One region of the Actinomadura rugatobispora genome, then DNA from elsewhere that is predicted to be linked to it. Evidence: riboswitches for the same ligand, from Rfam matches in the RefSeq annotation. Region 1 holds a riboswitch; each other region holds the start of a gene.

What was found. Region 1 has a riboswitch for thiamine pyrophosphate ahead of ACZ466_RS20945 (purine-cytosine permease family protein). Riboswitches for the same ligand answer to the same signal wherever they lie in the genome.
Region 2: it holds a riboswitch for thiamine pyrophosphate, as region 1 does, so the genes downstream of both, thiO (glycine oxidase ThiO) here and ACZ466_RS20945 (purine-cytosine permease family protein) in region 1, are expected to answer to the same signal.
Region 3: it holds a riboswitch for thiamine pyrophosphate, as region 1 does, so the genes downstream of both, thiC (phosphomethylpyrimidine synthase ThiC) here and ACZ466_RS20945 (purine-cytosine permease family protein) in region 1, are expected to answer to the same signal.

The regions. Positions count from the first base shown of each region.
Region 1 is NZ_AP029191.1:4,733,947-4,741,570, reverse strand. It holds gene ACZ466_RS20960 (arginine deiminase) at 1-501, shown strand, start outside; gene ACZ466_RS20955 (ATP-binding protein) at 765-1,298, opposite strand; gene ACZ466_RS20950 (PAS domain-containing sensor histidine kinase) at 1,625-3,541, opposite strand; gene ACZ466_RS20945 (purine-cytosine permease family protein) at 3,678-5,060, opposite strand; TPP riboswitch at 5,053-5,167, opposite strand; gene ACZ466_RS20940 (rhodanese-like domain-containing protein) at 5,259-5,591, opposite strand; gene ACZ466_RS20935 (SSI family serine proteinase inhibitor) at 5,641-6,108, shown strand; gene ACZ466_RS20930 (Fpg/Nei family DNA glycosylase) at 6,217-7,080, opposite strand; gene ACZ466_RS20925 (heavy-metal-associated domain-containing protein) at 7,420-7,624, shown strand, end outside.
Region 2 is NZ_AP029191.1:8,085,500-8,093,123, reverse strand. It holds gene ACZ466_RS36335 (glycoside hydrolase family 3 C-terminal domain-containing protein) at 1-701, shown strand, start outside; gene ACZ466_RS36330 (serine/threonine-protein kinase) at 830-2,047, shown strand; gene ACZ466_RS36325 (hypothetical protein) at 2,073-2,234, opposite strand; gene thiE (thiamine phosphate synthase) at 2,334-3,008, opposite strand; gene ACZ466_RS36315 (Rv2175c family DNA-binding protein) at 3,145-3,528, opposite strand; gene ACZ466_RS36310 (NAD(P)/FAD-dependent oxidoreductase) at 3,566-4,789, opposite strand; TPP riboswitch at 4,845-4,959, shown strand; gene thiO (glycine oxidase ThiO) at 4,948-6,069, shown strand; gene thiS (sulfur carrier protein ThiS) at 6,066-6,302, shown strand; gene ACZ466_RS36295 (thiazole synthase) at 6,305-7,093, shown strand; gene ACZ466_RS36290 (DMT family transporter) at 7,230-7,624, shown strand, end outside.
Region 3 is NZ_AP029191.1:11,280,483-11,288,106, reverse strand. It holds gene ACZ466_RS50590 (tetratricopeptide repeat protein) at 1-180, opposite strand, end outside; gene ACZ466_RS50585 (DUF4331 family protein) at 266-1,777, opposite strand; gene ACZ466_RS50580 (maleylpyruvate isomerase family mycothiol-dependent enzyme) at 1,915-2,919, opposite strand; gene ACZ466_RS50575 (RNA polymerase sigma factor) at 3,011-3,580, opposite strand; gene thiC (phosphomethylpyrimidine synthase ThiC) at 3,729-5,456, opposite strand; TPP riboswitch at 5,451-5,562, opposite strand; gene ACZ466_RS50565 (sensor histidine kinase) at 5,645-6,895, shown strand; gene ACZ466_RS50560 (CDP-alcohol phosphatidyltransferase family protein) at 7,077-7,624, shown strand, end outside.

The DNA.
Region 1 (7,624 bases):
GAGCGGCTGGCCCGGCAGGTTCTGGAGGCGGGGCTGGCGCACACGGTGCTGGCGGTGCCGATCGCGCAGGAGCGGGCGACGATGCACCTGGACACGGTCTGCACGATGGTCGACGTGGACACGGTGGTGATGTATCCGCCGGTGGCGGACTCCCTGACCGCGTACGCGGTCACCTCCGGCAACGGCGATCTGCTGGTGGGGCCGCCGCGCCCGTTCCTGGAGGCGGCGGCGGAGGCGATGGGCCTGGACCGGCTGAAGGTGATCGACACCGGGCTGGATCCGGTCACCGCGGAGCGGGAGCAGTGGGACGACGGCAACAACACCCTGGCGATCGGGCCGCGGCTCACGGTCGCCTATGAGCGCAACATCGAGACCAACGCCCAGCTGGAGGCGGCTGGCGTCGAGGTGATCCGGATCAGCGGCAGCGAGCTGGGCACGGGACGGGGCGGTCCGCGCTGCATGTCGTGCCCGATCCTGCGTGATCCGCCCCCCGGAGGCTAGGGGGCCTCAGGTACCGCGCGAGTGCGTTACCTGGGCGGTGAGGCGATGCCGGAGGCGAGTGTTACCGCCCAGATCGCGGAGCGATGCCGCGCTCGCCAAGGCCCGGTCAGGGGCGAGCCGCCAGGCGAGCGCCGTAGGCCGGGACTTTGAAAGAGAGTGTGGAGGCTCGGGCGGTGTCGACGGGGGCACGACAGCGCCCGAGCTTGAAGAGGACCATACAAGGTCGGGCGGGCAGATGAACACCCGGGGTCCTACTCCGGCCGTCAGCCTGGAAAGGCCCTGGTGGGGGCGGTCTCTCTGGCGCTGCCGTTGTGCAGTCCGCCGGACGGCTCCTCGGTCAGGTCCTCCAGGGAGCCGAAGTCGGGGAACACCGCGGAGGGGCTGTGGACGGTCTCTTCGGCGTTCTCGGGGGCGCGCAGCACCGCCCAGACGGTGGTGGAGCCGTCCTCGTGCCGGACGCCCCAGCCTTCGGAGAGGGCCTCGACGATGCCGAGGCCCCGACCGCCGAGGGACGACAGCGTCCCGGGGCCGCGTCTGGGTTCGGTCATCGCCCCGCCGTCGCTGACCGACAGCTCGATGAGGTCGCCGTTGCGGAACCAGGTGAGGCGGATCTGGCCGGAGGGCAGCGGGCGGGCGTGGCGGAGCGCGTTGCTGAGCAGCTCGCTGACGATGACGCTGGCATCGTCGACCACGGTCTCGAAGACGCCCGAGGCGGTCAGGTCGGAGCTGAGGCGCCTACGGGCGACCGCGACGCTGGACGGCGCGTGTGGCAGCAGTACGACGCTCGACGCCCTCACCTCCCGTGACCCTGCGAAACCGGCTGCGCTTTCTGGTACGTCCGAAATGCCCGGAAGCCAGAAGCCGGAAACCTTCGCGAAACACCCTGCTTCCTGGCACAACGAGTGACCGACCGTCCAGTCACGGCCCATCACCCCCGTATACGGCGCCGATCGGAAGCACAACCCCGCTCGAAAACATCTATGGATCTATCCAGCCAACGGCGGATTACTCCTCACGCGCGCGTTTCGTCCGTCACACTGCCGTCGCCGGGAACGTTCCCAAAGCGCACCGCCGGTCACGGCAGTAACACCGCCACAAGGCCCTGGCGTGCGGCGACGCGGGTTCACCCCGGCTCCCCGGCGGGATGCGCGCCCTCACCGGCCGGCGCGGTGGCCGCCTTCAGCCGCAAGCACATCCGCGTGCCCGCGTGCCCGGCGGCCGGGTGCGCCGAAATCTGCCCGCCCTGCGCCTCTGTGAGGCGTTTCACAATGTAGAGACCGAGCCCGATGCCGCCGAAGCGGCGCCGGTCGCCCGCCTCGCCCTGCACGAAGCGCTCGAAGATCCGCTCGTGGTCGCCGGGGGCGATGCCGATGCCCTCGTCGACCACGGTGACCACCACGTCGTCGTCCTCGCACCAGGCCCGCACCGTGATCGTGCCGCCGTCCGGGGAGTACTTGACGGCGTTCTCCAGCAGCTGGCCCAGCACGATGTCGGTGGCCAGGGCGTCTCCGCGCGCCTGCGGCAGGTCGTCGGCGATCTCCAGCTCGACCCGGTGCAGGTCCGACAGCGAGCGGAAGCCCGCCACCACGCCCTCCAGCACCCTGGCCAGCCCGAACGACTCGATCGTCACGGCCAGCTCGTCCGCCCCCGCGCGGGCGCCGCGCAGCAGGTGCTCCACCAGGCGGCCCAGCGACTGGGCGCGCTCGGCGATGGTCGCGACGGCGGACCGGCGGTCGGCGTCGGCCATCTCGTCCCACCGGTTGGTGAGCGTGCTCGCGAACCCCTGCACGACCGTGACCGGGGTGCGCAGCTCGTGGCTGGTGGTGGCGAGGAACAGGTCCTTGGCCTCCTCCAGCGCCTTGGCCTCGGTCACGTCGCGGAAGTCGACGACCAGCTCCTCGGTCTCCTCGATCTCCGCGACCAGCACGTTCAGCCAGACGCCCGTCTCGAACGGGATGGTGAGCATCTCGCCGACCGCGGGCATCTCGAACGGCAGCTCCTTGCCGAGCGCCTGCTCCGGCGGGATCCCGGTGAGCGCGTGCGCGGCCGGGTTCCACTGCCGGACCAGGCCGTCGCGGTCGAGGACGGCGATCCCGTCCGCGCTGGAGTCGATCACCGCCCGCTCGTGCGCCCGCTGCCGGACCACCTCCTCGTAGGCGACCGCGTTGCCGACCGCCACCCCGGCGTGCCCGGCCAGCAGCTCCAGCAGTTCCAGCTCGCGGTGTCCGACCTTGCGGCCGGAGAACAGCGCGTACAGCGCCCCGTACGGCCTGTTCTGCAGGAACGACAGCCCCAGCGCCACCGTGTGCAGTCCGGGCAGCTCCGACCAGATCAGATCGCCCAGCCGCTGCCGGCCGGTGGCCAGCCGCACCGCCCGGCCCGACCGCAGCAGCTCGCCGACCAGGCTGGAGCGCAGGTCGGCGGTGGCGCCGCGCATGTGGTCGGGCAGCCCGGTCATGTTGACCAGCCGCAGCCGCTCGCCCTCGATCCGGACGAACCCGGCCGCGTCGGCGCCGGTCAGCTCGATCAGCGCGGCGGTGATCCGGTCGAGCACCACGCCCAGGTCGAGTTCGGCGTTGAGGTCGGCGACGATGTCGTTGAGGCGGCGCACGAGCCGGGCCCGTTCGGCGGTGTGGTGCTGGGCGACCTCGTCCTCCTCGACCGGGTGGTAGACGCCCACCCAGCCGAGCGGGGCGCCGTCGCCGTCCTGCAGGAGGCTGGTGTCGATCCGCACGTCGATCAGCCGCCCGTCGCGGTGGAACCGGCGGGTGGCGATGGAGATGCGGCCGCCGTCGCCGCCCTCGCCGGTGCGCCGGGTCAGCAGCCGCTCCTGGACGGCGTTCTGCTCGGCCTTGAGCTCGTCCGGGACGATCGGCGGCGGCCGGCCGATGACCTCGGCGGCGCTCCAGCCGAACATCCGCTCCGCCGCCGGGTTCCACACGGTGACGTGGTAACCGTTGTCGACGGCCACGATCGCGTCGGCCGCGCACTCGATGACGGCGCGGGCGATCGGGTCGTGAACGGTCTGCACGTCTGTCATCGTGCCACTGCGACTCGGGGCCGCGCCGGGCAACCGCCCTGGAAAAGTTCCCACCCCGCCTTCCGGCCTGAGGGAAGAACACCACGTCAGGGCACGGAAAGCGGGCGAAACGCCGGTCACCGGCGGTCTCCGGCCGTCAACGGCGGCGCAGGCGGCCGACCAGGATCGCGGCGAGCCCGGCCAGCAGGAAGGAGAACAGCGAGGCGCTCATCCAGGTCTGCGGCGTGAAGCCCAGCGCGCCCTGCACGTCCTGCCAGAAGGCCGCCCACCAGCTCACCCCGCCCGGGTAGATCAGCTGGTAGGCCACGAAGCCGATCGCCCAGGCCGCGATCATCCCCCAGCGGGACGGGGCGTTGCGCGAGGTGTCCCAGCCGAGCCGGTCGGCGTCCGCCGTCCCGATGGCGGCCCGCCACCGGCCCCGGCCGAGGAAGAAGTCGGCGGCCAGCACGCCCAGCATCGGCACGAACACCGACCCGATCAGGGACAGGAACGCCGCGTAGTCCCCGATGTCCAGCAGCAGCGCCAGCCCGGTGATCCCGGCGCCCAGCGCGACCGTCAGCACGCGGCGGTCGGCGCGCGGGATCAGGTTCTGGATGGACACCGCCGTGGAGTACACGTTCGCGAACGACTGGTCGGCCTCCCGCAGCACGAACACCGCGAAGAACAGCACGCCCAGCGTCACGCCCAGGAACGGGTCGAACACCTTGGAGGAGTCCCCCGCGACCAGGGCCAGCGCCAGCAGCCCCAGCACGTAGGCGAAGATCTGCGTGGCGGAGTAGCCGACCGCGGCCGCGCCGAACGCCCCGCGCGCGCTGCGGGCGTGCCGGGTGTAGTCGGCGGCCACCGGCACCCAGGAGATCGACACCGCCAGCGCCGCGTCCGCCCCGATCCAGAAGCCGCCCCACGACCCCACGGTCAGGTCGGGCAGCGGCTCGCGCAGCAGCTGGACGTAGAAGTAGACCAGCGCCACCATCACGGCGGCGGTCACGTAGCGGCGCAGCAGCCGGACCGAGCCCAGCGGCCAGATCGTCAGCGCGGTGGTGAGGATCCCGGCCGCGATCACGTACCCCCACCGGGGTATCCCGTCCCACAGCGTCCGGGCCGCGTCCGCGATCACGATCAGCTCGAACGTGCCCCAGCCGATCAGCTGCGCGATGTTGAGGACGGTCGGCACGTACGACAGCCGGGCGCCGAAAAGGCCGCGCAGCAGCACCATCGCCGGCTGCCCGGTGCGCGCGCCGGGCGCCGCGGCCAGGCCCAGCATCAGCCCGCCCAGGACCGTTCCCACGACCATCGCGACGATCCCGGCCGCGATCGACAGCGTCGGCCGGCCGTTCTCGTCGGGGGCCAGCACGGTGTACGCGCCGGAGAACGCGAAGAGGCTGACGCCGAGGTTGGCCCAGAACGCGCCCTGGTCCCAGAAGCCGAGGGCCTTGGGGGCGGGCTCCTCCAGGGTGAAGGGCACCTCGGCATGCGGGCGCGGCCCGTTCTTGGGGCGCGGTTCGGCCTTGGACGTCATGGGACACGCTCCCTACGCCGGCATTACCCGGACAGGTTCATGCGGTCGGCGACGCCCTACAGGTCGCCCTCTCAGCCCGGTCGGCCCGAGCTCCCGCGGATATCGGTCGAGCCAATCGTAGCTAGGCGAAACCGGCCGAACCACCCCCGGTCCGGCACATTCGTCACGCCCGCCTCGCTCGTCCCATGAGACCGGTGGTCAGGCCACGTACGGCGGTGCCCCCGAGTCGGTCTCCATCGGGCGCCCGGTCTCCACCCAGCGCTTCATGCCGCCGTCGACGTTCTTGGCCAGCCAGCCCGCCTGGTTGAGCGCGACGGTCACCTGGGCCGACCGGACACCGGACCGGCAGATCACGTAGACCTCCTGGTCGCGCGGCACCTCGGCGGCGCGGTCGCTCAGCCGCCCCATCGGAATGTGCACCGCGCGGGGCGCGTGACCGGCGTCCCACTCGTCCTGCTCCCGCACATCCAGCAGGTACGCGTCCTGCGGAACGTCCTTCGCGTCAACCGCCGGGACATCGTCCCCGAAAATCATCACACCCCCATGGAACCCTGCGGACCCTGCCCGCGTCGAATCACGCATGCGGTATCGGACGCTCCTTTTCACGACGCCCGGGCTCGCCATGATCCTGTCATTGGCGGCCTGCGGCTCAGAACAGGCCACGAGCAACCCCGCTGACCAGCCCTCGGCCACGACGTCCGTCCAGCCCTCCGGGTCCCCGGAGGCGAAGAACACCCTGACCGTCCAGGTGAAGGCCTCGGCCCAGGCCCCGGCCACGACCTGGACGCTGAGCTGCGATCCGGCGGGCGGGGACCATCCGAAGGCCCAGCAGGCGTGCGCCGCGCTGGCCAAGGCCAAGGACCCCTTCAAGCCCACGGCCCCCGACCAGATGTGCACCAAGATCTACGGTGGTCCGGAGATCGCCACGGTCAAGGGCACCTGGCACGACAAGCCGATCGACGCGAAGTTCACCCGCGCCGACGGCTGCGAGCTGCACCGGTGGACGCAGGTCGCCCCGCTCCTGGGCGACGTGCCGAAGGTCCGCTGACAGCCCGTTCGCCCGACAGAACGACGACCCCGCCGACCACACCCCGCCGACGACGACCCCGCCAACCGCACTCCCCGGCCGCCGAGCCCGCCGACCCGGGCCCGGCGGCTACTTCAGGAGGCGGGACATCCTGCGGTCGGCGAGCGGTTTGCCCCCGGTCTGGCAGGTCGGGCAGTACTGCAGCGACGAGTCGGCGAACGACACCTCGCGGATCACATCCCCGCAGACGGGGCATTTCTCGCCGGTACGGGCGTGCACCCGCAGCCCGGTCTTCTTCTCGCCCTTGAGGTCCTGGGCGGCCAGGCCCCGGGAGCGCTCGACCGCGTCCCGCAGCGTCCCGACGATCGCCTCGTGGAGGGTGCGCACGTCGTCCTCGGTCAGCGATGAGGCGATCTTGAACGGGGACATCCGCGCGACGTGCAGCACCTCGTCGGAGTAGGCGTTGCCGATGCCCGCGACGACCTTCTGGTCGCGCAGCAGCCCCTTGATCTGGGTGCGCTTGCCGCCGACGATCGCCGCCAGCGCCTCGGGCGTGAACGCCTCGTCCAGCGGGTCGGGGCCGAGCGTCGCCACGCCCGGGACCTCCCGCGGGTCGCGGACGACGTAGACGGCCAGGCCCTTCTTGGTGCCGGCCTCGGTGAGGTCGAAGCCGGAGCCGTCGTCGAGGTGGACGCGCAGCGCGAGCGGGTTCTTGCCGCCGGGCCGCGCGGGCTTGGCGGGCATCTCCTCGCGCCACCGCAGCCACCCGGCCCGGGCCAGGTGGACGACCAGGTGCAGCCCGTCCACGTCGATGTCGAGGAACTTGCCGTGGCGGGCGACGCCGGTGACGGTCAGGCCGCCGAGCGCGGTGACCGGCGGGTCGTACGTCTTCAGGGCGGAGATGGCGAGAACATCGACTCGGGCGACGGCGTGTCCGGCCGCGCGCTCGCGCAGGAATCCGGCGAGCGCCTCGACCTCGGGTAGTTCAGGCATGGCTCAAGTATCCGTGACGGAGGTGTCCACAACCCTGTGGAAACCTGTGGACAACACTGTGGACGACCGGGCGCGGGCCCGGGTGTTCGACACTTTCAGGGGATAGAGCTCAGCAAACAGGGACAAAATTCCATGAAGATCGTCCACTCGCCCGGTCGCGGGGGTGTGGATAACTTCGTGGACGACCCCGCGGGGCGGGTGCGCGCCCGGTCTCCGCGGCGGCGATGTGACCCGGATCGCGAAATAACCCCTAGGGGGTACGGGTTGTCATGTCGTGAACGTTGTGCCACCATCAGAACCGTCAGATACCCCCCAGGGGTAAATAGAGAGGGAGTGCCGATGAGCACCGCCACCTACACCGTCACCGGAATGACCTGCGGGCACTGCGTGAACTCGGTCAAGGAGGAGGTGGGCCAGGTCGCCGGCGTGAGCGAGGTGGCCGTCGACCTCGCGACCGGCCGGGTGACCGTGACCAGCGCAGCGCCCCTCGACGTGGCCCAGGTCCGGGCGGCCGTCGAGGAGGCCGGATACGAACTGAAGGCGT
Region 2 (7,624 bases), 3.4 Mb from region 1:
CCAGGGCCAACCCGAACACGGTGGTGGTCCTGGAGACCGGCGGGCCCGTCCTGACCTCGTGGGCGGGCGAGGTCAAGGCCGTCCTCGCCGCCTGGTACCCGGGCCAGCAGGCCGGGCACGCGCTCGCCCGCGTCCTGTACGGCGACGTCGACCCGGGCGGGCGGCTGCCGGTGACCTTCCCCGTCGACGAGGGCGACATCCCCACGGCCGCCGGAGGCGCGGCGCAGTTCCCTGGCCTGAACCGGACGGTGACGTTCTCCGAAGGGGTCATGGTCGGCTACCGGCACTACGACGCCAACGACCTCGAGCCCCGCTTCCCGTTCGGGCACGGGCTGTCCTACACCACGTTCAGCTACGGCGACCTGGTCGTACGGCCCGGCTCGGTCCAGGTCACCGTCACCAACACCGGCACCCGCGCGGGCGTCGCCGTACCGCAGCTGTACCTGGGCCTGCCCTCGCCCAGAGCGGACGTGCCCCAGCCTCCCCGGCAGCTCAAGGGCTACGAGAAGCTGAGGCTCGCTCCGGGCGAGAGCTCGCGCGTGACCTTCCCGCTGTCCGGCCGGTCCCTGGCGTACTGGGACGAAGGGGCCGGTGCGTGGAAGATCGCACCCGGCTGCTACAAAGTGACGGTCGGCGGGTCGTCCCGGGACGGTGCCCTGCGGGGTTCCTTCGCGCAGGGCGGGGCCGCCTGCCCGGGTTAAGATCGATCGTTTCGCTGCCGCATGCCACGGGCACGCGGTAAAAATAAGGCATTCTTCGTCCGTCCCCGCCGAGTCGGAGTCCCCCAGTGCCGCACGATCCCTCCCGAGCGAGGACGACCCCTCGTCCCGTGCCGGTCCCGTCCGGCGTGCGCGGCTCCGCCGAGGCCGGCCACGGCGGCGCGGAGTTCTCGCGCTTCGACCGTCCGCGCCGCGACCGGGCCGCCGCCGACGGCGCGTACGACGGCGGGCCCCGCCCGGCCGGGCGCGCGCCCGCCGACCCCGCGGCGACCGACCCCGCCGCGCCCCGTCCTGCCGCGTTCGGTTTCACCAGGGCCGGCTCGACCGGCGACGACCGGGCCGCGCGCGAAGCACCCGAGGCCGAATCGGGCCCTGACGGCATCGCGCGCGCCGCCGAATCGCGTCCCGCGAGCCACGACGCGCAGCCGCTGACGCCCGAGGACCCGCGCCGCCTCGGCCCCTACAGCCTGGTCGAGCGCCTGGGCGCGGGCGCCCGGGGCGTGGTCTACCTCGCCCGCGACGAGGACGGCGCGGCCGTCAAGGTCACGCTGCTGCGCGGCGGGGCCGCCGCCCCGGGCGAGCGCGCCCGCGCCCGCCTCGCCCAGGACGCCGAGGCCGCGCTCCAGGTCGCCGGACGGCACACCGCGCTGGTCCTGGACGCCGACGTCACCGGCGACCGGCCCTACGTCGTCAGCGAGTTCGTCGACGGCCCGACGCTGCGGCAGGTCGTCGAGGAGCACGGCCCGCTGCCGCCCGAACGGCTGGAGCGGCTCGCGCTGCGCACCGCCGGGTCGCTGGCCGCGCTGCACAAGGCCGGGACCGTGCACCGCGACTTCAGGCCCGGCACCGTGCGGCTGGGCCCGGACGGCGCCAAGGTCACCGGTTTCGGCGTCGCCCGCGTGCCGGAGGCCGCCCCGCGCGGCGCGGGACGCGCCGGCACCCCCGCGTACATGGCGCCCGAGCAGATCGAGGACGAGCCGGTCGGCCCGCCCGCCGACGTGTTCGCCTGGGGCGCCACGATGGTGTACGCGGCGACCGGGCAGCCGCCGTTCGGCACCGGCCCGGACGCGGCCGTCATGCGGAGGGTCACCGGCCGCCGGCCCGACCTGGGCGATCTGGAGGGGCCGCTGCGCGAACTGGCCGCGCGCTGCCTCGACAAGAACCCCGCCGCCCGGCCCACCGCCCGCCAGCTCGTGCGGGCGCTGCGGGAGGGTCGGGCCCCCGTGCCCAAGCCGCGGCCCAAGCGCATCCCGCGCTACCGGTGGCGGATGATGGTGGCGCTCGCCGCCGTCATGGCGGCCGGATTCGTGCTGGGCATTCTCTTCTAGAGCTTCTAGAGCTCCGCGGCCCGGATCACCAGTGCGGCGGGCGGTCCTCGGTCAGGCGCGTGTCGTCGTCGCCGCCGCGCCAGTCACCCCAGCCGGCGTCGGTGTCGTCGGAGGTCTGGTCCGGCAGGATCTCCAGGTCGTCGTCGGACAGATCCACCGGGCGCTCGTCATCGGGTCCCAGGCTCATGGCCCCATTCTCGGGCATCGGCGGTCATGATCGACCGCCGATGTGATCCAGCGCACCGAGTGATCCGCCCCACCCGCCGGGTCAGGGCCGCCGCGGGGGTCAGCCTGCCGCGGGCAGCCGCCGGGACAGCTCCTCCGCCGCCGCCCGCGGGTCGGCGGCCTCGGTGATCGCCCGGACGACCACGATCCGGCGGGCGCCCGCGTCCAGCACCTCGGCCACGTTGCCGGAGTCGATCCCGCCGATCGCGAACCAGGGGCGGACCTCGCGCCGCGCCGCCACGTACTCCAGCAGCTTCACGCCCGGCGCCGCGCGGCCCGGCTTGGTCGGCGTCGGCCAGACCGGCCCGGCGCAGAAGTAGTCGACGCCCGGTTCGGCGGCGGCCGCGGAGGCCTGCTCGTCGGAGTGCGTGGACCGGCCGATCAGGATGTCCTCGCCCACGATCGCGCGGGCGGCCGGGACCGGCAGGTCGTCCTGGCCCAGGTGCAGCACGTCGGCCTGCACCGCGTGCGCGATGTCGGCCCGGTCGTTGACCGCCAGCAGCGCCCCGTGCCGGTCGCAGGCCTCCCGGAACACCCGCAGGTGCTCCAGCTCCTGCCGCGCCTCCAGCCCCTTCTGCCGGAGCTGGACGATGTCGACGCCGCCCGCGAGCGCCGCGTCGAGGAAGCCGGGCAGGTCCCCCTGGCGCTCCCGGGCGTCCGTGCAGAGGTAGAGGCGGGCCCGGCTGAGCCGGGCGCGCAGGGCGACCGCGCGGTCGGAGAGCAGATGCCTGGACACGGTGAAGGCGGGTTCCTTCCGCGGTCGGGAGAGACGATCAATGCGATGACGGGGCCGCACGCGGCGGCGTGGCCGCCGCGCGTGACCCCGTCATCCTGTCATGTGCGTTCCGCCGGACCCCGTCCGGTGGCGCCCCTCAGAACGCCAGCGCCTGGGCCCTCCGCCGGACCTCGGTGCCGCGGTTCTCACTGAGCGCCTGGACGGGGGTGCCGGGCAGCGTGTCGTCGGCGGTGAACAGCCAGCGCAGCGTCTCGACGTCGTCGAAGCCCGCGTCCGACAGCAGCGTCAGCGTGCCTGGAAGCCCCTTGATGACCTGCCCGTCCTTGATGAACTCCGCGGGCACCATCGGGGCGCCGTCGCGGCGGACCGCCAGCAGCTTGCGCTCGCTGAGCAGCTGCTTGACCCTGCTTTGCTTGATCCCGAGGGCTTCGGTCGCCTGCTTGAGGGTGAGCCACTCTCCGACGAGGGAGTCGGTCCGGGGATCGAGAGCGCTTTCTACGGTTGCGTGCAGTTGCGTCACGCCCCCTGCCTACCACGCCCCCATGTCGCTCAAACCCTCAGGAGTCCCCTCCAGTCCGCACCGCGTCCTTGAGGGGGGTGTCCGGGTCCGCGACGGCCTCCGGGTCGACCGGCGTTCCGGCGGCGATCAGCCGCCTGGCCTGCATCACGTCGCGCGGGCGGCCGACGGTGAGGACGGCCTCAAGCCGGTCGCCCGTGAGCCAGCAGACGGCCCACTTGGCCCCCGCCGGGTCGCCCCGGTGGACGAGGCGCTCGGCGGAGGGGTGGTGGCCCGCGTACTGCACCATCCGGCCGAACTGCTCCGACCAGAAGTAGGGGACGGCGTCGTAGGACGCGTCCTGGCCGAGGAGGGTCGCGGCGGCGACGTCGGGGGCGTTCAGGGCGGTGTCCCAGTGCTCGATGAGCAGGCGGCGGCCGTACCGCTCCGACCACCAGGCGGCGCAGTCGCCGACCGCCACGATGTCGCGGCGGGCGGGGCCCTCCCCGACGGTGGCGCGGAACGCGGCGTCGGTGACGATCCCGCCCTCGGTGAGCAGGCCCGAGCCGTCCAGCCAGTCCAGCCGGGGGCGGACGCCGACGCCGACCACGACCTCGTCGGCGGCGATCCGGTCGCCGTCGGCCAGGGCCAGGCCGCCGGGCTCGATCGCGGCGACCTTGACGCCGGTGCGCAGTTCCACGCCCGCCTCGGCGTACCAGGGGGCGGTGAGCCCGCCGACCTCCGGTCCGATCGCGTTGGCCAGCGGGGTGTCGGCCGCCTCGACGACCGTGACCGCGCAGCCCTTCCTGGCCGCGGTGGTGGCCACCTCGGCGCCGATCCAGCCCGCGCCGACGATGACGACGCGGGCGCCCACGGTCAGCCGGCCGCGCAGGGCGCGGGCGTCGTCGATGGTGCGCAGCACCCGCTGGGGCCCGTCGCCGGGCAGCGTGACGGGGGTGGCGCCGGTGGCGATGACCAGCCCGTCGAAGCGCAGGTCGCCGGCCGTGGTGGCGACGGTGCCGCCGCCTCCGGGCTCGGGCGCGGGGCGCAGCGCGGTGGCGCGCTCGCCGAGCAGCAGCCGGACGCGCAGCGCGTCCCAGTCGGCGTCGACGGTCGTGTCGTCCCGTTCCCCGGCCAGCACCGCCTTCGACAGCGGCGGCCGGTCGTAGGGCCGGTGCCGCTCCTCCGAGACCAGGGTCAGCTCGCCCTGGAATCCCTTGGCCCGCAACGCCTCGACGGCGCGCACCCCGGCCAGCCCGCCGCCCACCACGACCACGCTCTCCATGTCGGCACACCCTAGTCGGCGGCCGGAAGCGACCCGCGGGCGACGTAGGCTTGGGGGGAAAGTGCGCGGGAGTCCGGTACGACCGGGCTGAGAGGGCGGCTAGGACGGGCCGCCGACCGCTTGGACCTGATCCGGATCATGCCGGCGAAGGGAGCGGGATGGACATCGCGATCATCGGCGCGGGCGTCATCGGCCTGGCGACCGCCTGGCGGGTCGCGGCGCGCGGCGCCGCCGTCACCCTGATCGACCCGGCCCCCGGGAGCGGCGCCACCGCCGTCGCGGCGGGCATGCTCACCCCGGTCAGCGAGCTGAACTACGGCGAGGAGCCGCTGCTGCGGCTGGGCCTGGCCTCCCGCGACCGGTACGGCGCGTTCGCCGCCGAACTGGAGGAGGACACCGGGCTGCCGACCGGCTACCGCTCCGACGGGCTCCTGGAGGTCGCCTTCGACGCCGACGACCTGCGGCATCTGGACGATCTGCGCCGCTTCCAGGAGTCGCTCGGCATCCCCGTCCAGGCGCTGACCGGCCGCGAGTGCCGTCGGCTGGAGCCGATGCTGGCGCCGGGCGTGCGGGGCGGGCTGCTGGCCCCCGAGGACGGCGCGATCGACCCCAGGCGGCTGGCCCCGGCGCTGCTGGCCGCCGCGGAGCGGCACGGCGCGCGGCTGGTGCGCGAGCGGGCCGCCGCCGTGATCGTCGAGGGCGGCGCCGCGGCGGGGGTGCGGCTGGCGGGCGGCGCCGAGATCCGCGCCGACCGGGTGCTGCTGGCCGCCGGGCCGTGGTCGGGCGACCTGGAGGGGCTGCCGCCCGGGATCGTTCCACCCGTGCGCCCGGTGAAGGGGCAGGTGATCCGGCTCCGTACCAGGGTGCCGTTCCTGCGGCGCTGCACCCGCGGCGTGGTCAGGGGCTCCCCGATCTACCTGGTGCCGCGCGAGGACGGCGAGGTGGTGGTCGGCGCCACGCAGGAGGAGATGGGCTTCGACACGCGGGTGACGGCCGGGGGGCTGTGGGAGCTGCTGCGCGACGCGCGCGAGCTGCTGCCGGGCATCACCGAGCTGGAGTTCGCGGAGGTGTCGGCGGGGCTGCGGCCCGGCTCGCCCGACAACGCCCCGGTGATGGGGCCGGCGGCGCTGCCCGGCCTGGTCATCGGCACCGGCCATTTCCGCAACGGCATCCTGCTGACCCCGGTCAGCGCGGACATCCTTTCCGAGGCGCTGCTGGAGGGCACGGTGCCCGAGGTCGGAGCCGCGTTCACCCCCGACCGCCTGGTGGCGGCGCCATGACCGAGGAGACGACGACGATGATCAACGTGGTGGTCAACGGGGAGCCGCGCGAACTGCCCGGGGACACCACCGTGGCGGACGCGGTCGCCGCGGTGACCGGGCGCTCCGGCCCGGACGCCTCGGGCGTGGCCGCGGCGCTCAACGACGAGGTGGTACGGCGGTCCGACTGGGCCGCGACGACGCTGGCGGAGGCGGATCGGCTCGAGGTGCTGACCGCCGTGCAGGGAGGCTGAAGGTGGATCCCCGGGCGAACGACGACACGCTGGTGATCGCGGGCGAGGAGATCGGCTCGCGGCTGATCATGGGCACCGGCGGGGTGCCCAGCATGAGCGTGCTGCGCGAGGCGCTGCTGGCGTCGGGCACGACGCTCACCACCGTCGCGATGCGGCGGGTGGACCCGTCGGCCCGCGGCTCGGTGCTGGACGTGCTGCGCGACTGCGGGATCAGGGTGCTGCCCAACACCGCCGGCTGCTTCACCGCGGGCGAGGCGGTGCTGACCGCCAAGCTGGCCCGCGAGGCGCTGGGCACCCCGTGGGTGAAGCTGGAGGTCATCGCCGACGAGCACACCCTGCTGCCCGACCCGATCGAGCTGGTCGAGGCGGCCGAGCAGCTGGTGGACGACGGCTTCACGGTGCTCCCGTACACCAGCGACGACCCGGTGCTGGCGCGCCGCCTGGAGCAGGTGGGCTGCGCCGCGGTGATGCCGCTGGGCTCCCCCATCGGCTCCGGCCTGGGCATCCGCAACCCGCACAACATCGAGCTGATCGTGGAGGGCGCGGGCGTCCCGGTGATCCTGGACGCGGGTCTGGGCACGGCCAGCGACGCCGCGCTGGCGATGGAGCTCGGCTGCGACGCGGTGCTGCTGGCGACGGCCGTGACCCGGGCGCAGCATCCGGCGCGGATGGCGGCGGCGATGCGGCACGCCGTGGAGGCGGGGCGGCTGGCCCGGCAGGCCGGCCGGATCCCGATGCGCCGCTACGCGCAGGCGTCCTCGCCCTGGGAGGGCATCGCCACCGGACAGTGAAGCATCGTTAAAACGTCCCCGGAGAAATATTCGCTGGACCTGAAAGATCGCCGCACCTCAAACTGGGCGTGTCCAACTGCAACCGCACGGAATCGTTCGGTGTCGGTGGAAGAAACAGCGACTTAGGGTGCGGCGCATGGACCAGGAGGAATCGGCCGCCGGGCGACTCGCCATGGCGGCCGCGGGCGTCACCGTCGTGCTGTGGGCGTCGGCGTTCGTGTCGATCCGCAGCGCGGGCGAGGACTACAGCCCCGGCGCCCTGGCGCTGGGGCGGCTGCTGTCGGGCACGGTGACGCTGGCCGTCATCTGCCTGGTCCGCCGGGCGGGATGGCCGCCGCGGGCGGCCTGGCCCGGGATCGCCGCCTCGGGCGTGCTGTGGTTCGGCCTCTACATGGTGGCGCTGAACTGGGGCGAGCAGCAGGTGGACGCGGGCACCGCCGCGATGGTGGTCAACGTCGGGCCGCTGCTCATCGCGCTGCTGGGCGGCTGGCTGCTCAAGGAGGGCTTCCCCCGCGGGCTGCTGGCCGGGAT
Region 3 (7,624 bases), 5.9 Mb from region 1:
GCCCGCGCTCAGCGTCGAAGCCGAGACCTGCTCGACGGCCACCGCGGTCGCGGGCGGTGCCGGTGCGGCGCCGTCGCCGCCCGGCTTGATGGCGGCCGCCAGCGTCAGGCCGACCACCATCGCCAGGATGAAGCCGCCCGCCAGCACACGCGCCAGGACGACCAGGACAGGACGAATCATGAGGAGTCCCTCCGTGCGGACCGGGCCGGGCCGCGCCGTACGGCCCGGCCGGCCCGCGTCCACGGGTTCGGTCGTGGGGGTGGCCTCAGCCGACGGCCCCGCGGCGGCGCAGCCACAGCAGACCGCCCCCGGTGAGGAAGGCCGCGCCCGCGCCGATCGCCAGCAGCGGGATCGCCGGTGAGCCGCCGGTGGACTCGTTGCTGGAGACCGGGCCGCCGTTGATCCGGCCGGACCCGTCGCCGCCGCGCGGCGCGCCCGCGCCCGTGACCCGCCCCTTCACGGTGGAGCCGGACGCCGGCAGCGCGACGTAGGGGAAGCTCTTCTCCAGCGGCACGTCGTTGCCGTCGACCGCGTCGCCCAGGTCGTTCTTCTTGCCGAGCAGCTCGCCCTCGACGACCTGCAGCGAGATGTCCACGGTGTCGTCGGTCAGCCGCCGCCCGTTGGGGTAGCCGGCGTTGTCCCCGTCCAGCACGCCCAGCCGCTTGGGCGCGCGGGACGGCGGGATCGAGGTGTTGAGCCGCATCAGCTCCGCCGGGCGCACCCCGGGCGGCTGGTTGAGGTTCGGCACGCCGGTCAGGAAGACCTGCACCAGGTCGTTCCGCGGCGCCGCCGGCGCGGGGATCTTGTAGATCTGCTGGATCAGCCGCGGCAGCTCCGGGTCGGTGACATACCGGGCGAACTGGCCGTCGTTCCACGGCACCGAGGCGTTGAACCTGTCCTTGTCCTTGACCGGGACGACCACCTCGTTCACCAGCGGCATGCCGAGCCGCGAGACCTGCGCGTACTCACCGGAGGCGGTGCGGCGCTGCACCGCCGAGTACACGCCGATCGTCGGCTGCCCCTGCTTGACCAGCCCCTGCGTGGGGACCTGCACGGCGATGGTCTGCACGTTGTAGCCGCGCAGCGTGTCGTTGCCGACCTCCTTGAGGTTCCCGCCGTACAGCAGGTCGAAGACCCGCAGGTCCAGGAAGAACGGGTCGTCGGCCTGCCCGGCGAACACCTTCGCCCCGCTGGGCAGCGTCCTGATCGCCTGCTGCCGCAGCGTCCGGTAGTCGGGCATCGAGGCGCGGCCCACGTTGGACGGCGCCACCGGCACGCCGGACGCCAGCGTCCGCGTGCTGTGCACCGCGCCGCCCTGCCGCTGGATCAGCGTCAGGTCGTAGGTCTGGCGGAAATTGAGGTTGGGGTCGTCCAGGCTCCGCACCGGCCCGGTGTTGTACAGGAAGGTGTCACCGTTGCGGAAGGCGTCCTTGAAGGTGAACCGGTAGGTCCACTCCGGCAGGGAGTCGCCGTCGTTGTCGACGTTGATCTCGTACCGCGCGTCGTGGGCGAACTTATTGAAGTTCGGCCCGCCCGCGGGCTCCTGGAACGGGAGGAAGTTGGCGACCAGCGTGGTGGTGTCGGGCCGGTCCGGGCTGACGAAGGCGTACACGTCGGTGTTGTCGTACTGCGGCTGCCCGGAGATCAGCGGCGCCTCGCGGTGGCTGGAGGCGGTGGCCGCGCCGGGCTGCAGGCCCGCGAGTCCGCTCGCCGCGAGGGCCGCGCCCGCGGCCAGCAGGGCGGCGGTCCGGAACCGGGCCGTGTGGGGTCGTGACATCGCTGCGTCCTTTGCGCGTGTCCGGCGGCGCCCTGCGCGGCACCGCATCCGACCCGCCTTTCGGAACGCGGGGCCGTCCCGGATGGCCCGATGGCCGCATGGGGCCAGATCCCAACCCGGCCCGCCGGACGGGCGTCTCAGTCGCAGCCGAGCGTGGCGGCGGCGTGCAGCAGGTCGGCCGCCAGCGCGGTGTCACCGTCCGCGACGTGCGGGAACGTCTCCGGTCGGCGGCGGTTGGCCACCAGCCGGCAGAAATCCTCCGCGCCGGCCGTGACGGTCACGTCCACGGCGGCCGCCGTGCCGGGCCCGCCCGGCGGGGGAAGGGCCCCGGGGGCCAGCGGGGCGACCCATGCGCCGCCGCCCGGCCCGGTCAGCCTCAGCCGCGCCGTACGGCCCGGACGCGCCCGCCCCGACGCGCGCATCGCCTGCGGCAGCATCGGCACCGCCATCTCGACGATGAGCCGCAGATGCCCGCCCGGCGGCGGCTCGGCGGGGCGGCCCACGACGGCGCGGATGTCGTCGGCGTGCGTCCAGGTCTCGAACGTCCGCTGCACCAGCCCGGTGCGCGCCGGAGCGCGGACCGGCCGGGCCCCGGCCAGCGACGCCTCGCGCTCCAGTAGGCGCACGTCGGCGCCGAAGCCCCGCACGACGGCGTCGGCCTGCGCCCGCCACACCCCGCGCGGGCCGGGGGCCGCGCGCGCCGGGACGAGCCCGAGATCGCCCGCGAACGCCGCGTCGTTCCCGATCAGATGGTCGACCAGGCGCCGGACTGAGCCGTACCCGGGCAACTCGGGCAGCGGCGCCCGCCAGTCGGCGGCCGTCAGCGAGGCCAGCAGCGCGTCCATGCGCGCCACCTGCCGCGCGTACGCGCCCGCCAGTTCCTCGGACACGCCTACCGCGACGCCCGCGCGGCGTCTGCTCAGCGCGGCCGACAGCACCGTCGCGCGCAGTTCCGCCGGCGGCGCGGCCGATGTGACCGCCGCCAGCAGCCCAGCGGTGTCGCGGAGCCGGACGGCCTCCTCGGAGCAGCCCGCGCAGGAGGCGACGTGCTCGGCGATCCGGGCGGCCTCTTCGGGCGGGCAGGAGTCCAGTGCCCAGGCGGCGAGAGCCCCGTCCACGTCAGGATGTCCTTCCTCGCTCAAGCCCGGCCTCCTTCCGAAAGTACGCCGCCCCCGCCCGTTCCACCAGTCGCCGGTACGTGCGCGGGCACCGCGCCCGCGGCCGCGCGGGCGCTCACGAGGTGAGCCCTTCGCTTTCCAGTTCGCGCGCCAGCCGCGCGAGCGCGCTGCGGATCCGCGACTTGGCCGTCCCCTCCGGGATCCCCAGCCGTGCCGCAACCTCGCGGTAGGTCAGGCCGTGGTAGTAGGCCAGTTCCAGGACCTCGCGCAGATTCGGCGGAAGGCCCTGTAACCCGCGCCGCACCCCGGCCGCCAGCTCCCCTTCGAGGACTTCCTCCTCCACGCCGGGCCGCCCGTTGCCGTCCGGGGCCGTGACCGGAGGCGGCCGCCGGTGGCGGCTCTCACGGCGCACCCAGTCGACCGCGCGGCGGTGCGCCAGCGTCGCCAGCCACGTGCGCAGCGACCCCTTGGCCGGGTCGAACGCCAGCGGACGCTCCCACAGCCCGACGAACACCTCCTGGGTCACGTCCCCGGCCGCGTCCGCGTCCGCCGTCACCCGCCGGGCCAGCCCGAACACCAGCGGAGAGAACAGGTCGTACACCTCGGCCAGCGCCGTCTCGTCCCCGGCGGCGAGGCGCGCGCGCAGTTCCTCGTCGCGGGCCACCGCGGGTCCAGGCGCGTCCACCGGCTCCACCACCCGTCCTGACCGACCACAGGTCCGCGCACGCCGCGGCGGGCGGCGCCGCCCCATCCTCTCCCGATCCCGCCCGTTCGCGCAGCGGTGATCCGCCGGACGCGCGCGGACCCGCGCGGACCCGTGGCCGTCCGGCCGCTCAGTCGGCGATCGGGAGATAGATCCGGTTGCCGGCGGAGGTGAACTCCGCCGCCTTGTCGCGCAGCCCGGCCTCCAGCGCCTCGTCCTCCGGCAGCCCGTGCTCCCCGGCGTACCGGCGCACATCCTGAGTGATCTTCATCGCGCAGAAGTGCGGGCCGCACATCGAGCAGAAGTGCGCCGTCTTGGCCGGGGCCGCCGGCAGCGTCTCGTCATGGAACGCGCGCGCCGTGTCCGGGTCGAGGGCCAGGTTGAACTGGTCCTCCCAGCGGAACTCGAACCGGGCGTCCGACAGCGCGTCGTCCCAGGCCTGCGCGCCCGGATGGCCCTTGGCCAGGTCGGCGGCGTGCGCGGCGATCTTGTAGGCGATCATGCCCGCCTTCACGTCGTCGCGGTCGGGCAGCCCCAGATGCTCCTTGGGCGTCACGTAGCACAGCATCGCGGTGCCGTGCCAGCCGATCATCGCGGCGCCGATCGCCGAGGTGATGTGGTCGTACCCGGGCGCGATGTCGGTCGTCAGCGGGCCCAGCGTGTAGAACGGCGCGTCGTCGCACCACTCCCGCTGCCGGTCCACGTTCTCCTTGATCTTGTGCATCGGGACGTGGCCGGGGCCCTCGTTCATCACCTGGTTGCCGAACTCCGCCGCGATCCGGGTGAGCTCGCCCTGCGTGCGCAGCTCGGCGAACTGCGCCTCGTCGTTGGCGTCGGCGACGCAGCCCGGCCGCAGCCCGTCGCCCAGCGACCAGGTGATGTCGTAGGCCGCGAAGATCTCGCACAGCTCCCGGAAGCGGGTGTAGAGGAAGTTCTCCTCGTGGTGCGCCAGGCACCAGGCCGCCATGATCGACCCGCCCCGGGACACGATGCCCGTCCTGCGCCGCGCGGTCAGCGGCACGTACCGCAGCAGCACGCCCGCGTGCACGGTCATGTAGTCCACGCCCTGCTCGGCCTGCTCGATCACGGTGTCGCGGAAGACCTCGTAGGTGAGCGCGGCCGGATCGCCGCCGACCTTCTCCAGCGCCTGGTACAGCGGCACCGTGCCGACCGGCACCGGCGAGTTGCGCAGGATCCACTCCCGGGTGGTGTGGATGTCCCGGCCGGTCGACAGGTCCATGATCGTGTCGGCGCCCCAGCGGGTCGCCCAGGTCATCTTCTCGACCTCCTCCTCGACGGAGGACGCCACCGCGCTGTTGCCGATGTTGGCGTTGACCTTCACCAGGAAGTTCCGCCCGATGATCATCGGTTCGATCTCGGGGTGGTTGACGTTGGCGGGCAGCACGGCCCGTCCCGCCGCCAGCTCCGCCCGCACGAACTCCGGCTCGACGCCCTCGCGCAGCGCGACGAACTCCATCTCCGGGGTGATCTCGCCGCGCCGCGCGTAGGCCCGCTGCGTCACCGCCTCCCCGGTCGCCCGCCGCGGCCGTCGCGGCGGGAAGGCCGCGGCGTCGCGCAGCGGATCGCCGGAGCGCCGCCCGTCGTCCTCCGGGCGGGCCGCCCGCCCCTCGTAGGCGGCGGTGTCGCCGCGTCCGGCGATCCACGCCTCGCGCAGCGGCGGGAGCCCGCGCCGCACGTCGGCCTCGTAGGCGGGATCGGTGTACGGGCCGGAGGTGTCGTACAGCACCACCGAGGCCCCGTTGGTCAGCGGCACCTCCCGCATCGGCACGCGCAGACCCTCGCGCGAGCCGGTCAGGTACGTCTTGCGGGCAGGCCGAACCGAGCCGTCCTTGGTCATGACTGGATCTCTCCCTACGCCGGCATTACCCGGTCAGGTTCCAGCGGTCAGCGGCCGTGCCAGCCGCAATCTCAGCCCGGTTCGCCGGGCCCCCGCGATCTGTCGGGCACGACGTTAACCTTTCGCCCGCGCCGGCGTCCACCGGGGGCGGTTTGGGGGAGCGGGCCGGGTCGGGCAGGATTGCTGGTGTGTTGATCAAAGCCCGGGTGCGGGATGTGACGCTGGACACCCTGCTCGCCGGGGTCCTGGCGGCGGGGGCGCTGGCCGCCGCGGTGGCCTGGCCGGGCGTGCGGTCCCTGGACCCGCTCGGCGCGCTGCTGCTGGCCGGGGCGCACGTGCCGCTGGCCTGGCGGCGCCGCCGGCCCGGGCTCGCGCTGGCCCTGGTCGTCGCGGTGGCGCTGCCGTACCACCTGCTGCAGTACCAGCACCACGCCGCCGCCCCCGCCGAGGTGTTCGCGCTGTTCACCTTCGCGGTGATGGGACGCCGCGTGCGCACGGTGCTGTTCGGCACGGCCGCGCTGCTGCTGGTCTGCGCGGTGCTGTTCTCCATGGGCGCCAGCGGGCGCAGCGGGCTCGAGCAGATCGGCGTGATCGAGGCCATCGTCGGAGTGGTCGTCGGCGTGCAGACCTGGCGGGTTCACCGGGCCCGGCTGGCCGCGGCCACCGAGCGGGCCGAGCGCGCCGAGCGGACCCGCGAGGAGGAGGCCCGGCGGCGGGTCGCCGAGGAGCGCCTGCGCATCGCCCGGGACCTGCACGACCTGCTCGCCCACAGCATCACCGTGATCGGCGTCCGGGCCGGGGCCGCGGCGCACCTGGTGGCCTCCGGCCGTCCCCTGGACCGCGCCGAGATCGCCGGATGCCTCAACGAGATCGCCGCGACCTGCCGCGACACCCGCACCGAGCTGAGGGCCACCCTCCAGGTGCTGCGCGAGGCCGGGGACGGCGCGCCGGGGGCGGTGCCGCCCGGCGCGGCCGGCATCGCCGAACTGGTGGACGCCGCGCGGGAATCCGGGCTCGCCGCCGTCCTGGAGGAGCGCGGCGCCGAACGGGAGGCGCCCGAGGTCGGGATCGTGGCCTACCGGATCGTCCAGGAGGCGCTGACCAACGTGGTCAAGCACGCCCGGGCCGGCTCGGTCGAGGTCCTGCTGGAACGCGCCGCCGGGAACCTGCGGATCACCGTCGCCGACGACGGCCGCGGACCCGCCGCGCCGGGCGGTGCAGGTGCCGGGGCCGACGCGGGCGCCGGGACGGGCGCGGGCTTCGGGATCGTCGGGATGACCGAGCGCGCCCGCAGCGTCGGCGGAACGGTCGAGGCCGGACCCGGCCCCGCGGGCGGGTTCGTCGTGGCGGCCGTGCTCCCGCTCGGCGCCGGCGACGGCACGGGCGGTGACCGGCACGCCCGTGACCAGGGCGCCGGCCGCCCCGCCGACGCCCGGTAGGCCGGGGCCGCCGGCCCCGGAGGGGGGCCGGGGCGCCGAGGGCCTCGCCCACCCTGACGATAAGGTCGGGGCATTGGGGGATAGGGGAGGCGACGCGTCAGTGAGCCCTGATGTCGACAGGCCACCGGAGCCGGGCGGGGGCCCGGTCCCCGAGACCGGGTCGGCCGCTGCGGCGGAGGCGGTGTCGGGACGGATCTGGACGGTGCCGAACGCGCTGAGTTTCGCCCGGCTGCTGGGCGTGCCGCTGTTCCTGTGGCTGGTCCTGATCGAGGCCGACTGGTGGGCCCTGGGCGTGCTGGTGTTCGCCGGCCTGTCGGACTGGCTGGACGGCAAGCTGGCCCGCGCGCTGGAGCAGACCAGCAAGCTGGGCACCGTGCTCGACCCGGCCGCCGACCGGCTCTACATCCTGGCGACCCTGGCCGGGCTGACGGTCCGCGACATCATCCCGCTGTGGCTGGTGGCCGTGCTGGTCGCCCGGGAGGCGGCGATCGTCCCGATCGCGCCGATCACCCGCAGACTGGGGTACTCGGGCACGCTGCCGGTGCACTTCGCGGGCAAGGCCGCGACGCTGTGCCTGCTGTACGCCTTCCCGCTGCTGCTGCTCGGCGACCACGAGGGCTGGGCGGCCACCGCCGCGAAGGTCATCGGCTGGTCGTTCGCGATCTGGGGGACGTTCCTGTACTGGTGGGCGGCCCTTCTCTACTGGGAGCAGACGCGGCGACTGGTGCT